DNA from 4 places in the Nocardia sp. NPDC020380 genome. Region 1 is predicted to be linked to each of the others. Evidence: riboswitches for the same ligand, from Rfam matches in the RefSeq annotation. Region 1 holds a riboswitch; each other region holds the start of a gene.
What was found. Region 1 has a riboswitch for cobalamin ahead of cobN (cobaltochelatase subunit CobN). Riboswitches for the same ligand answer to the same signal wherever they lie in the genome.
Positions count from the first base shown of each region.

Region 1 (3,590 bases):
GCAGCGAATCCGCCATGGCCTGACCGGTTTCCCACGCCAGCCGCGACGGCACCGCCTTCGGATCCACCGAATAGAAGTTCCGACCGGTCGGCAACACATTGATCAACCCACGCAACGGCGACCCACTCGGCCCCGCCGGAATGAACCCACCATTCAACGCATGCAGAATCCGCGAGATCTCCACCCCGGTCTGCCGCAACCGCGGCACCACCTCGGTAGCCGCAAACCCCAGCACCCGCCGCACCGCATCCAACCGCGAATCCGCCTGCGACACTGCCGAATCCGCGGTAGTCTCGCTGTCGCCGAAGTCGGCGAGGAGTTCTTCGGTGAGGGCGTCGATGGCATCGACGTCCCAGTCGACTTCCTGCATGGCGGCGACGAGTTCGCGGGCGCGGGTCTCGAAGGTGTCGACGCGCTCGCGGGACTCGCTGCCGTCTTCGGTGAGGCCCAAGGCTTCTCGCAGGCCGGGGACGTTGACCTCGCCGCCCCAGAGCTGGCGGGCGCGCAGCATGGCCAGGACCAGGTCGACCTCGGCCTCACCGGCGGGGGCCTGGCCGAGGATGTGCAGGCCGTCGCGGATCTGGACGTCCTTGATCTCGCAGAGCCAGCCGTCGACGTGCAGGAGCATGTCGTCGAAGACTTCTTCGTCGGGGCGCTCGGCCAGGCCCAGGTCGTGGTCCATCTTGGCCGCGCGCATGAGGGTCCAGATCTGCTGGCGGATCGCGGGCAGCTTGGCCGGATCCAGCGCGGAGATGTTGGCGTGCTCGTCGAGCAGCTGCTCGAGACGCGAGATGTCGCCGTAGGTTTCGGCGCGCGCCATGGGCGGGATGAGGTGATCGACCAGGGTGGCGTGGGCGCGGCGCTTGGCCTGGGTGCCCTCGCCCGGATCGTTGACCAGGAAGGGGTAGATGAGCGGCAGGTCGCCCAGGGCGGCGTCGGTGCCGCAGGAGGCGGACATGCCGAGGGTCTTGCCGGGCAGCCATTCCAGGTTGCCGTGCTTGCCCAGGTGCACCATGGCGTCGGCGGCGAAACCGTCCGGGGCGGCCAGCCAGCGGTAGGCGGCCAGGTAGTGGTGGCTCGGCGGCAGGTCCGGGTCGTGGTAGATGGCGACCGGGTTCTCCCCGAAACCGCGCGGCGGCTGCACGATCAGCACCACATTGCCGAAACGCAGTGCGGCGATGACGATCTCGCCCTTGGGGTCGGCGGAGCGGTCGACGTACATCTGCCCCGGCGGCGGGCCCCACGCTTCGATGACCGCCGCGCGCAGGTCCTCGGACAGCGTGTCGAACCAGGCGGTGTAGGCATCGGCGCCGATGCGGATCGGGTTGCCCTCCAGCTGTTCGGCGGTCAGCCAGTCCGGATCCTGCCCGCCCGCCGCGATCAGTGCGTGGATGAGCGCGTCACCGTCGGCCTGCTCCAGTCCCGGAATCTCCCCTTCCGCGCCGAGATCGTAACCAGCCGAACGCATCTCACTCAGCAGCTTGATCGCACTGGCCGGGGTGTCCAGGCCGACCGCATTACCGATACGGGCGTGCTTGGTCGGATACGCCGACAGCACGATCGCGATCTTCTTCTTCGCGGCCGGAATATGACGCAGCCGCGCATACCGGGTCGCGATACCCGCCACCCGCGCGGCGCGCTCGGGATCGGGCACATAGGTCGACAGGCCGTCGGCGTCGAATTCCTTGAACGAGAACGGAACCGTGATGATGCGCCCGTCGAACTCCGGCACCGCCACCTGCGTGGCCACATCCAGCGGGGACAGGCCGTCGTCATTGGCCGCCCACTGCTCGCGCCCGCTGGTCAGGCAGAGTCCCTGCAGGATCGGCACATCCAGGTCGGCGAGCGCGCCCACATCCCAGGCCTCGTCATCGCCACCGGCGGACGCGGTGGCCGGCTTGGTGCCGCCCGCGGCCAGCACGGTCACCACGAGCGCGTCGGCTTCGCGGAGCCGGCTCAGCAGTTCGGGTTCGGCGGTGCGCAGCGAGGCGCAGTACACCGGCAGCGCCCGCGCGCCCTTGTCCTCGATGGCCGCGCACAGCGCATCGATGTAGCCGGTGTTGCCGGCCAGATGCTGAGCGCGGTAGTACACGACCGCCACGGTCGGCGCGCCCGCCGGGACCGGACGCGAATCCCGCTCCAGCTCACCCCAGCTCGGCATCTCCACCGGCGGCTCGAAACCGTGCCCGGTGAGCAGCACCGTGTCGGAGAGGAAGTTGTGCAGCTGCAGCAGGTTTCCCGGCCCGCCCGCGGCCAGATAGTTGTGCGCGTCGGCGGCCACGCCGCCGGGCACGGTCGAGCATTCCATCAGCTCGGCGTCCGGCGCGATCTCACCACCGAGCGCCACCACCGGAATCCCGCTGCCGCGCAGCGTCTCCAGCCCCTCCTCCCAGGCGCGTTTACCGCCGAGAATGCGCACGACGATCAGGTCGGCGCCTTCCAGCAGGCCCGGCAGATCGTCCGGCAGCAGGCGCGCCGGATTGCCGAGCCGATAGTCGGCTCCGCTGGCGCGTGCGCTCAGCAGATCGGTGTCGGAGGTGGACAGCAGCAGGATCACAGGGTCTCGGCCTTCCTCGGGTGACGCGCCCAGCACGGTTCGGCGCTCGACGGGAAGGTCTGACTGTCACAGTGGCGCGACCGCACCGGAATTGCACCGGTTTCTTCCGTTCGACGAGCGCGCCGACTCTATCGCGTTCGAACGGATGGTCGTGCAAGGCGGTGCGCGCAATGCCTGCACGGCCGTCGTATTCGGTCCGCGGGGCCCGCGGGCGCGCGGATCACAGTGCGGCAAAGGCTCGTCCGCGTCACTGTCCGACCGACCGGTCCGGGCGTACGCTGCCCGTATGCCTAGCACTCCGGGATGGGTCAGGCGGAACCGCTTCGCCGCCTGGTCAGGGTACTTCTGCATACTGGTTGCCTTCGCGACGCTGGCAATGACATTGACAGCAGCAGGCAGCGGCCACACCCAGTGGGCCATGATCGCGGGCATCATCTGCGCCGCCACCGTCCTCCTGGGACTCACCATCATGACGACGACCGTCCGCCGCGACCACGTGGAGCACCACCTGGTCCCCAACCTCCTCAACGACTGCTGGGAAAAGACCCCGCCCTACGCCCGGCTCCGCGGCGCCCCCAAATACATCGAACCCCGCCACTCCTGAGCGGACAGCACAAAACCCGAGCAGGGCCCCACGCATCAGCGTGGGGCCCTGCTCGATTCCGGCCGGCGACCCATCCAATTGCCGCCGTCCTCGCAGCTGGATTCGTCCGACCGCCGAGATCCTGCCGCGGGCCGACCCCGCTATCTGCCGTCACCCAGAGCCAGGGCGTCCTGCAATGCCCCGAGTCCAGCGGCGCCAAAGCCCTGTTCACAAGCCTGTGACGGCGGTCACTGCAGGCGTACGCTCGGAATATGCCGAATACTCCCTCATGGGTCCGGCGGAACCGATTTGCCGCCTGGTCAGTGTACTTTTGCGCTCTGGTTGCCTTCGCGATGCTGGCAATGACTTTGACGGCCGCGGGTAGCGGCCACGCCCGATACGCCCTCATCGCGGGCATCATCTGCGCGGCCGCCGTGCTGTTCGGCTTCG
Region 1 covers NZ_JBIRVQ010000030.1:53,807-57,396, reverse strand. Annotated here, with positions in the region: partial or broken gene cobN (cobaltochelatase subunit CobN) at 1-2,380, opposite strand, end outside; cobalamin riboswitch at 2,480-2,699, opposite strand; gene ACH438_RS45495 (hypothetical protein) at 2,844-3,161, shown strand; gene ACH438_RS45490 (hypothetical protein) at 3,503-3,590, shown strand, end outside.

Region 2 (3,590 bases), on a different contig from region 1:
AATGAGCAGATGAGAGGTACCGGTCTCGGGATCCGGCACGCGCAGGGCGCGCACCCCGAACACGGTGTCGAGGATTTCGGGCCGCAAAGCGATATCGGGCGTCTCGAGCGGATGCGCTCGTCCGTCGTGCAACACCAGCACCCGGTCGCAATACCGATCGGCGAGCGCCAGATCATGCAGGCTCATGATCACCGTCCGATCCAAAGACTTTGCCAGCGCAAGCAATTCGAGCTGATGCGTGATATCCAGATGATTGGTCGGCTCATCGAGCAGCAATACCGGCGTCTCCTGCACCAGCGCCCGCGCCAGCAGCACCCGCTGCCGCTCCCCACCCGAAAGCCGATGCACCGCCCGCCCCTCGAACCCGGCGAGATCCACCGCCCGCAACGCCTCTCCGACAACCTGTTGCTCGCCGCCCCCACCCGCACCCCAGGGCGGCAGATAAGGCGTCCGTCCCATCGCAACGAGTTCCCCCACCAGCAGATCCGCCTGCGGCCCCTCATCCTGCGCCACCATGGCGAGCAGTCGCGCCCGCCGCCGAGCCGAAACCCGATGCACGGCAACCCCATCGATGAGAACACTGCCGGCGGCAGGCGGCACCAACCCCGCCACCGTGCGCAGCAGCGTCGTCTTACCCGCCCCGTTCGGCCCTACGATGCCGATAGTTTCACCGGCCCGCACCTCGAAATCGACGCCGGAGACGACCGTCCGCCGCCCGGCAATGCAAGCCAGCCCCCGTACCTGCACCGAGCCGCCCGTGCTGTCGTTGTTCATGCGGTTCCGAATCGGTAGGTGCGGCGTCCCATCAGGAGGAGGAAGGCGGGCGCGCCGATGAGGCCGGTGAGGACGCCTACCGGGATTTCGGTGGGGCGGACCAGGACTCTGGTGGCGGTGTCGGCCACTACCAGGAAGAGGGCGCCGCAGAGGGCCGAGGCGGGGAGCAGGATGCGGTGACGCGGGCCCACTATGAGGCGGGCCGCGTGCGGCACTACCAGGCCGACGAAGCCGATCCCGCCGGAGACCGCGACCAGGACGCCCACCAGGACCGCCAGCAGGATGAACAACGCGATCCGCAACTGCCGCACCGGGACTCCGACCGAGGCGGCGGTGTCCGTGCCGAGGTTCAGGACGTCCAGCCAGTTGGCGGAGAGAAACAGCGCGAGGGCACAAGCGGCTACCACGGTGGCGGGGAGCAGGATTCGGGTCCAGTCGGCGCCCGCGAGGCTGCCGAGGAGCCAGAAGAGCACCGATTTGGCGGCGGCGGGATCACCGCTGCGGAAGACGATGTAACTGCTCAGCGCGCTGAAGGCCGAGCCGAGGACGGTGCCGGTCAGGACCAATCGCAAAGGGGTGAGGCCACCCTGGGCTACCGCGATCAGGAAGACGGCCGCGGCTGCTGCCAGGGCCCCGGCCAGCGCGCCTGCGGAGAGCGCCCAGAGCCCCGCTGCGGCAAAGCTTCCCGTGGTGATGACGGCCGCCGCGCCGACGCCCGCGCCCGAGGAGACGCCCAGGAGATACGGATCCGCCAGCGGATTGCGCACCAGCGTCTGCATGCCCGCGCCCGAGACCGCCAGTCCCGCTCCGACGATCGCCGCGAGCAGCGTGCGCGGCACCCGCAACTGCCACACGATGGTGTCGACGCCCAGATTGGCGGGTGCGAGTCCGGTTGCGCGCCGGTGCAGTACGTCCAGCACATCGTGCAGGGGAATGGTTTCGGCGCCGAATCCGGTCGCCACGATCATGGCGGCTAGCAGCAGCGCCGCCAGTACCGGCAGCGCGATCGCCGCCCGGGCACGGCTCATCGACGGAGCTCTCTGGGCAAATCGCGGCCTCTCCCGAGTTAGGTCCGGTGGGGGAGGTCTGACTCGCAGCCCGAAGGTTGCTCACAGTGGCGCGACCGTTCCGGGTTTGCACCGGATTCCCGCACCCACCGGGGATGACGGGACGGACTCTACCGTCCGGAAGTATTGCTCAGCGGATGCGGGTGCCCAGCAGGTGACGCACGCCGCTCACGAACAACTGCAGTCCGAAATCGAAGCGGGCGGTGGCGCCGGTGGTGTCGTAGAGGGGGGAGTGTTCCTCGGCGAGGGCGCCCGCGGAATCCATCTGGATGCGCGACTGCTCGTCGACGGTCTGGCCGAGCACGTAATAGAGGAGCGTGTAGGCCGCGAGATCCGCTTCCTCGCGCGTCATGCCCGCGCGAATGGCGGCGCTGGCCAGTCGTTCCCGCCCCTTGCTGGTGGTGAGCCGGGAAGCGTAAGTGGCCGAGACCAATTCGGCGCCGTCGCGGTAGGCGAGCAGGCAGGAGCGCAGCCGATGCGCGAGTTCGGTCATTTGCCCGGACCATTCGCCCGCACCGACCGGTTCGTCCATGGGTGCGAGCACGCGGTCCGCGACCGCGCCGAGCAGGGCCTGTTTGTTGGGAAAGTGCCAGTACAGCGCCCCCGGCTGCACGTGCAGCGAGCTCGCGAGCCGCCGCATGGTCAGGTCGGCGAGCCCGTACTGGTCGAGAATGGCGATGGCCCCGTCGACCACGTCCGTGCGATGAAGTTGCACTGCAGAATCCGACCCTCTCGTGTTCCGGCTCACGTTCCCGGCTGCTAGCCTACCCTGAACACCGTTCAAGTTGTTCGGCTACACGAGCCGGGCACGTTGCGATGCCCGGCCCGACCGGCCGGACGAAGGGACTCGTAGGCATGACCCAGGCAGCCGTCACCACCGAGGCCGGAAGCACTGCCGGCGACGACATTCTCGCCATCGCCCGTGAGCAGGTGCTCGAACGCGGAGTCGGACTCACCCAGGACCAGACCCTCGAGGTACTGCGACTGGGCGACGACCGGCTCGAAGAACTACTGAGCCTCGCGCACGACGTGCGCATGAAATGGTGCGGACCGGAGGTCGAGGTCGAGGGCATCATCTCGCTCAAGACCGGCGGCTGCCCCGAGGACTGCCACTTCTGTTCGCAGTCCGGCCTTTTCCAGTCCCCGGTGCGCGCCGCGTGGCTCGATATCCCGTCGCTGGTCGAGGCCGCCAAGCAGACCGCCAAGACCGGCGCCACCGAATTCTGCATCGTGGCCGCCGTGCGCGGACCGGACGAGCGGCTCATGGCGCAGGTCGCCGCGGGCGTCGAGGCCATCCGCAACGAGGTCGACATCCAGGTCGCCTGCTCGCTCGGCATGCTCAACCAGGAGCAGGTCGACCAGCTCGCCGCCATGGGCGTGCACCGCTACAACCACAATCTCGAGACCGCGCGCTCGCACTTCCCGAACGTGGTCACCACCCACACCTACGACGAGCGCTGGGAAACCCTGCGCATGGTGCGCGAAGCCGGTATGGAGGTCTGCTGCGGCGGCATCCTCGGCATGGGCGAAACCCTGGAGCAGCGTGCGGAATTCGCCGCGGACCTGGCCACGCTGGAGCCCGACGAGGTGCCGCTGAACTTCCTCAACCCGCGTCCCGGCACGCCGTTCGGTGATCTGGAGGTGCTGCCCGCCGCCGACGCGCTGCGTGCCGTCGCCGCCTTCCGGCTCGCCTTGCCGCGCACCATCCTGCGTTTCGCCGGCGGTCGTGAGATCACGCTCGGCGACCTC
Region 2 covers NZ_JBIRVQ010000015.1:29,959-33,548, forward strand. Annotated here, with positions in the region: gene ACH438_RS35165 (ABC transporter ATP-binding protein) at 1-774, opposite strand, end outside; gene ACH438_RS35170 (FecCD family ABC transporter permease) at 771-1,802, opposite strand; cobalamin riboswitch at 1,835-1,970, opposite strand; gene ACH438_RS35175 (TetR/AcrR family transcriptional regulator C-terminal domain-containing protein) at 1,972-2,556, opposite strand; gene bioB (biotin synthase BioB) at 2,697-3,590, shown strand, end outside.
Region 2: it holds a riboswitch for cobalamin, as region 1 does, so the genes downstream of both, ACH438_RS35170 (FecCD family ABC transporter permease) here and cobN (cobaltochelatase subunit CobN) in region 1, are expected to answer to the same signal.

Region 3 (3,590 bases), on a different contig from region 1:
GCCGAACGGGATTCGGACCTCGGCGGCGGCGCCGTCTTCCACGACAACCGCGTCCGGATCACCCGGACACCGGCCGCCAACTGACCCCGCTCAGCTGGCGGCCTGGACCGAGCGCCGATTCTTGGTGCCGTACAGGGCTCGCCCCTGCGTGGGAGTGACGGTTTCGAGCAGCGCCGGGGGCTCGTTCTTCAGGTGCTGCTGCAGGATCTTCCCGGCCATCGGGGCGATGATCGGCGCGGCCATGATCAGGCCACGCTTGTTGAACAGCGTGAACAGCCAGACCAGGATGCGACCGGCCGGGCGGACCAGCAGGTCGACAATGCCCGGGCGGTCGAAGTGACCGAGCTTGCGCATCCATTTCGGCAGCGTCGCAATGGAAGCGAAGGAGAGGATGCGGGCGCCGAGGGCATAGGTGATGCCCGCGCCGTGCTTCGGGGAGGTGAACAGCATCTGCCGCATGCCCGCTTCGGCGCGCTCCGAGGTGCACAGGCGCGCACGGACATTCGCGTAGTACTCGCGCACGCCCTCGCGGGTGAGCGGCACCTCCTCCGGCTTGCAGGTCTGCAGCTCGGCGGCGATGCGGCACTCCTGCCAGTAGCGCGCCTCCTCCTCCGGGGTCAGGCCCGGCCCGAACATCTCGTAGGCCTTGAGCACCGACTGCCAGCCGGTGATGTGGATCCAGAGCTGGGTCTCCGGGCTGTTGGCGCTGTAGCGCTGGCCGCTGATGGGTTCGATGCCGGTGGACTTGGCATGAATCGACATCAGGTGCTCGGAGGCTTCGATCGCCGTCTTGCTGTCGCCGATCGCGACGATCAGGAAGTACGCGAAGGTCATGTCCAGCCGGTCGCGGGGATCGGTGTGGATCTTGCCGGTGTCGGCGACCGCGGCGGTCAGGAACGGGTCGAAGAACTCCAGAGCGACCGCGCGCTGGAAGCCGATCACGGCGGTGGGTGAGGTCCAGACCTTCCAACTCGGCGAATCCGGGCCGAAGAAGCCCAGATCGGTGCGTCGAAGCGTGGTCGGATCGAAGCTCATGTGCGCTCCTTCAGCGGGCTGCCCTGCGAATACAACGCAACCGTAGCAATTACTGCGGACTAATACAACGGTGCCGTAGGATTTGTTCGGACAGGATCCCGGCCGCGCCGTCGCGAATGACAGAATGAGGTCGATGAAGGTGAGCAAACCCGGCACCGACCGGCCACGCAGGCGCTACGCCCCACGCCTGCCACCCGAGCAACGCCGGGCACAATTGCTCGACGCCGCCTTCACCGTGCTGGAACGCGCGGAACTGCACGAACTCAGCATGGAAGCCGTCGCCGCCGAGGCCGGCGTCGGCAAGCCCGTGCTCTACACCGTCTTCAAGACCCGGGCCGAACTGGTCGAAGCCCTGCTCGAACGCGAACGCGAACGCGCCCTCGACCAGGTCGCCGACACCCTCCCCACCGATCTCCTCGGCGCCGACCCCGTGGTCGCCGCCTCCGCGACGGTGAAGGCCTTCGTCGATGTGGCACTACGTGATCCGACGCGCTGGCGCCTCATCCTCGCCGGCCCCGGCAGCGCACCCGACGAATACCGCGAGGCCATCCGCAGCTCCCGCGCCGGCGTCTTCGACCAGGCCGAGGCCCTGGTCCGCATGGGCCTGATCGCCGACCCGCGCTGGTCCGCCATGGATTCCGCCCTCCTCACCAACTCCCTGCTCACCATCGCCGAGATGCTCGGCCGCCTGGCCGTCAGCGATCCGGACACCTACCCCCGCGACCGCATCGAGGGTTTCGTACAGTCCATCGTCCAGTTGCTGATCGGCCGGCCGGCGAACTAGCACACTCCCGTTTCCCACCAGATGGGTGATCGTTTGACCTTGTGGCCAGGCATTTCGTATGGTCATGTGATCGGCGATTCGTTGGAATCCGGTGCAAATCCGGAACGGTCGCGCCACTGTGAGCATCTCGGTAGATGCGAGTCAGACACCGGGCCGCCGTGTTTCATACCGGCTGGGGGACGCGAAATCCCCTGTAAGCAAGGAGTTCTCGTGGCCACGTCCTATGCACCACGTTCCAGCCTCGGCACCGGCGCGCTGTCCCTGCCCACCACGGCCATGTGGCTGATCGGCACCACCGTGCTGGCATTGCTCGCCATCTACTTCATCGGCATCGATCAGGGCGCCGTCTCGGTGTTCGGCAGTGACATGCACGTGCACGAGTTCGTCCACGACGGACGCCATTTCCTCGGATTCCCCTGCCACTAGTCACGGGAATCGAGTACCCACAATGGAAAAACGGATCATCGGCCGGGGCGTCCTGCTGGGCGCGCTCGGCGGACTCTTCGCGTTCCTTTTCGCCCGGATCATGGCCGAGCCCATCATCGATCGGGCCATCGACTACGAATCCGGCCGCGACGACGCCCAGATGGCGCTGGACAAGGCGGCCGGGCTGCCCATGCCCGATATGGGACCCGACATCTTCACCCGCACCCAGCAGCAGAACATCGGCCTCGGGTTCGGCGTGATCGTGTTCGGCATGGCCATGGGCGCGCTGTTCGCGGTCGTCTACTACCTGGCCATGACCCGCTCGGGCAAGACCACGCCGCGCAATCTGGCACTGCTGGTGGCGGGCGGCATGTTCCTGGCGTTCTACGCGGTGCCGTTCCTGAAGTACCCGGCCAACCCGCCGTCGATCGGACATCCGGACACCATCAAGGAACGCACCGGGCTGTACGTGCTCATGATCGTGATCAGCACGGTGGCGCTCTTCGCGGCCCTCTGGCTGGGGCGCAGACTGGCCGCGCGGCTGGGCAATTGGACCGCGACCATTGCCGCGGGACTGTCCTTCGTGGTGGTCATGAGCATCGTGATGCTGGTACTGCCGTCGCTGGGGCATCTGTCCGCGAACAAGTCGTTCGGCGACTTCGACACGGAAACGCCGCAGCCGCTGAAGGATGCGGCGGGGACCATCGTCTACCCGGGCTTCCCGGCGGACGATCTGTTCCACTTCCGGTTGTACTCGTTCATCGCGCAGGCGATCCTCTGGGTCGTGATCGGCGTCGGATTCGCCTGGCTCGCACCGCGATTGCTCGGTGAGCGCGCCGCCGGCACCCCGGAACCGTCGACCGCGGCGGCATGAGCGCGGTCACCCGCCTCACCCTGGTGACGCATGCGATCACCGATGCCGTGCAGGCCGCCCGCTTCCCGGCCGATGAACCGCTGAACCCGCTCGGGTCGCGGTCGGCCGAGCAGGCGGGCGGGCTGTCCGGCGCGACCGCCGGCGCGTTCTGCGCGCCGGAGGCCCGCACCGCGCAGACCGCCGGGGCGCTCGGGCTCTCCGGGACCACCGAGGAAGCCTTGCGCGACTTGGATTGCGGCAGCTGGGCGGGACAGTCGATGGAGGCCATCGCACCGGATCAGCTGATGGCCTGGCTCACCGATCCCACGTATCGCGGACACGGCGGTGAGGCCATCACCGATCTCGTCGAACGGGTTCGCTTGTGGCTCAACGGCGTAGCGGGACTGGGTGATCGCGTGGTCGCGATCACCCATCCGGCGATCGTGCGTGCGGCGATTCTCTGCACCCTGCAGGCTCCCCCGGAATCCTTCT
Region 3 covers NZ_JBIRVQ010000008.1:95,947-99,536, reverse strand. Annotated here, with positions in the region: gene ACH438_RS23015 (molybdopterin-dependent oxidoreductase) at 1-84, shown strand, start outside; gene ACH438_RS23010 (oxygenase MpaB family protein) at 91-1,035, opposite strand; gene ACH438_RS23005 (TetR/AcrR family transcriptional regulator) at 1,169-1,819, shown strand; cobalamin riboswitch at 1,846-1,991, shown strand; gene ACH438_RS23000 (CbtB-domain containing protein) at 2,096-2,245, shown strand; gene ACH438_RS22995 (CbtA family protein) at 2,268-3,119, shown strand; gene ACH438_RS22990 (histidine phosphatase family protein) at 3,116-3,590, shown strand, end outside.
Region 3: it holds a riboswitch for cobalamin, as region 1 does, so the genes downstream of both, ACH438_RS23000 (CbtB-domain containing protein) here and cobN (cobaltochelatase subunit CobN) in region 1, are expected to answer to the same signal.

Region 4 (3,590 bases), on a different contig from region 1:
AGCCGTCGAGGAACATTCCCGCGGCCGACAGCACCATCACCTTGCGGTGGAACGGGGTCAGTTGCGTGGAGTCGAGGGCCGAGAAGGCATCGCGGGCCACTGGGACCTTCCTTACGGACACAGGGGTCCTTCCTTATGGAACTGAGTACTCAATCGTTTTAGCACTGGCAGTGGGATCGAGTCAGGGGTTCTCGCCAAGAGTTCAGAGTCTGCTCATTCATGTTCAGTGGCCGTTCGCTAGGGTGTCTTTTCGTGGCAACCGGTAGCGCACCGATCACGCAGCGGGATGTCGCATCGTCCCTCGGGGTCTCCATCTCCGCCGTCAGCCTGGCTTTGTCCGGGCGGCCCGGTGTGAGTGACCAGCTGCGGGAACGCATCCTCGAACGTGCCGAAGAACTCGGCTATCGGCCCAACGCTTCGGCGGTCGCCTTGCGCACCAACCGAACCCGGGTGCTCGGTCTGCTCATCCGGAATCTACGCAATCCGCACTTCCTGGACGTGATCGACGGCTTCGACGAAACCTGCGCCGCCGCAGGCTACGACGTGATGGTCGGTTCCTCCCGCTACGACCCGGACCGGGAAGGGCAGTTGCTGGACGCCTTCCAGCACCGCGCCATCGACGGCCTGGCCATCGCGCCCATCGGGGTGAGTCCGCAGGTGCGGGAATGGTCTTCGGTCACCAGTCGGCCGCTGGTCCTGCTCGATACCGCCGGCGGCCCGACCATGAGCGTGCGCACCGATCAGGAGACCGCGGTCGATCTCGCCGTCCGCCACCTGCTGGAGCTGGGGCACCGGCGGCTCGCCATGATCGTCGCGCCGGCGGACAAGTCGCCGGACCCCGAACGGCTCGAACGCTTCCGGCAGCTGAGCGTGGACCTCGGCTTCACCGCCCTGACGGTGACCACCGAACTGTCCGCCCGGGCCGCGCGCAGCGCGATAGCCGAAGCGCTGGCCGTGCCCGCACCGGAGCGGCCGACCGCGTTCATCGCCAACAGCGATTACATCGCCCACATAGCCTATCTCGCGGTGGCGGACGCGGGTCTGCGTGTCCCGCAGGATATCTCGGTGGTCGGTCACGACGATCTCCCTACTTCCGCCTCGCTGTACCCGGCCCTGACCACCATCGCGGTGGACCGCCGGGAGATCGGCCATCGCGCGGCGTCGTTGTTGCTCGACGCGTTGCACGAGCGTCCCATCGCCACCCGGAACATCGTCCTCCCGGTGACATTGCACGCGCGAGCTTCCACCGCGCCTCCACCCCGAGTGGACGGGTAGCGGTGCGGAACCCGTAAGAACTTCGCTATATTTGCGGGTGCAGCTGGTTCGCCGGAGGCGGAGTCGAGGAGCCCCTGATCCGCCCGATGGCGTCGAAACCTGGCGATGACGTTCGCGTTGTCGGCGTGGTGAGAGGGAACCCGGTGAGAATCCGGGACTGTCCCGCAGCGGTGAGTGGGAACGACAGCCGTCATTCGCACTGGGCGCATGAAGTGATGCCTGGGAAGCGACGGTCAGTAGGACAGCCCCGGCCGAGAGCGCCGGGATCGACCCCGTACGGGTCGGCGCCCATGAGTCCGAAGACCTGCCCGTTGTGCCGGATACGCCGTATCCGGCGGTCGTCGCCTCGTGGATCGGGCGTCACGCCGAGTGGACCGGGCACGGATCATGCGTGTGGGCTCGTTCAGCGTGCGTTCGAAATGGGTGGCGTCCCTCTGACTGCTGACTCTGGAGTTCATCGATGTTGAACCCTGACAACACTTTCACCGCCACTGTGCTGGGGCTGCCGCGAATCGGACCGAATCGCGAACTCAAGCGCGCCACCGAAGCGTACTGGGCGGGCCGCCTCGACGCCGCCGGGCTGCACGAGGTCGCCCGGGAGCTGCGGACGGCGCAGCTCACGCAGGTCCGGAATGCCGGGCTGGATTCCGTTCCGGTCGGCACGTTTTCGTATTACGACCAGGTGCTCGATACCGCCGTGCTGCTGGGCGCACTGCCCGAGCGGGTGCTCGGTATCTCCGACGAGCTGGACCGCTACTTCGCGGCCGCGCGCGGCAATGCCGAGGTCACGCCGCTGGAGATGACCAAGTGGTTCGACACCAACTACCACTACCTGGTGCCCGAGCTCGCGGCGGAGACCGAGTTCTCGCTGCACCCGGAGAAGCCGCTCGCCGAGCTGGAAGAGGCGCTGGCGCTGGGTGTTCCGGCCCGGCCGGTGATCGTCGGCCCGATCACCTTCCTGAAGCTGGCCAAGTCGGTGGACGGTAGCAATCTGCTGGACCGCCTGCCCGATCTGCTGCCGCTCTACGAGCAACTGCTCGGTCTGCTCGCCGATGCCGGTGCGAAGTGGGTGCAGATCGACGAGCCGTCGCTGGTCACCGATCTGTCCGAAACCGAACTCGCCGTGGTGCACACCGCGTACCGGCGGCTGGCCGAGCTGTCGGCGCGGCCGGCCATCTTGGTGGCCTCGTACTTCGGGCGGCTGGGTGCGGCGCTGCCGGTACTCGCGGAGACCGGGATCGAGGGCATCGCCGTCGATCTGGTCGCGGGCGGTGACGCGGATGTGGTTGCGGCGCGGTCGATCACGGACAAGCTGATCGTGGCCGGTGTCGTGGACGGCCACAATATCTGGCGCGTCGATCCGGACCATGCGCTGCCGCGGCTGACCGATCTGCGGGATGCCGGGGTGACGGTCGCGGTGTCGAGTTCCTGCTCGCTGCTGCACGTTCCGTACAGCCTGAAGCCCGAGACCGATCTGGAGCCGCGCCTGCGCAGCTGGCTGGCCTTCGGCAACGAGAAGCTCGCCGAGATCGTGCTGCTGGCCACCGCGCTGCACCGGGGCGAGGAGGCCGTGGCCGGTGGCCTGGACATCGCTCGCACCGCCGTGCTGGACCGCAAGGCCGACCGGCGACTGCACGTGCAGGCGGTGCGAGATCGCCTGGCGGAGCTGGACGCCGACGCGATCCGCCGCGCCCCGGCCGACGAGCGCCGCGTGCTGCAGCAGGAGCGGCTGCACCTGCCGCTGCTGCCGACCACCACCATCGGCTCCTACCCGCAGACCAGCCGGATCCGGGTGGCGCGTGCGGAATTGCGCAAGGGCGAGATCGATCAGGCCGAGTACGACGCGCGTATGCGCGCCGAGATAGCCGAAGTCGTTGCGCTGCAGGAGGAGATCGGCCTGGACGTGCTGGTGCACGGCGAGCCCGAGCGCAATGACATGGTGCAATACTTCGCCGAGCAGCTGGACGGTTTCGCCGCCACGGTCAACGGCTGGGTGCAGTCCTACGGAACCCGTTGCGTGCGACCGCCGATCGTGTACGGCGATGTGGTGCGCCCGGCGGTCATGACCGTCGAGTGGATCACCTACGCGCAGTCGCTGACCGCGAAGCCGGTGAAGGGCATGCTGACCGGTCCGGTGACCATCCTGGCGTGGTCGTTCATCCGCGACGATCAGCCGCTGGCCGATACCGCGCGGCAGATCGCCCTCGCGATCCGGGACGAGACAGTCGATCTGGAGGCGGCCGGTATCGGCATCATCCAGGTCGATGAGCCGGCGCTGCGGGAGCTCTTGCCGCTGCGCAAGGCCGATCAGGCCG
Region 4 covers NZ_JBIRVQ010000019.1:19,125-22,714, reverse strand. Annotated here, with positions in the region: gene ACH438_RS39550 (MFS transporter) at 1-100, opposite strand, end outside; gene ACH438_RS39545 (LacI family DNA-binding transcriptional regulator) at 253-1,275, shown strand; cobalamin riboswitch at 1,368-1,602, shown strand; gene metE (5-methyltetrahydropteroyltriglutamate--homocysteine S-methyltransferase) at 1,736-3,590, shown strand, end outside.
Region 4: it holds a riboswitch for cobalamin, as region 1 does, so the genes downstream of both, metE (5-methyltetrahydropteroyltriglutamate--homocysteine S-methyltransferase) here and cobN (cobaltochelatase subunit CobN) in region 1, are expected to answer to the same signal.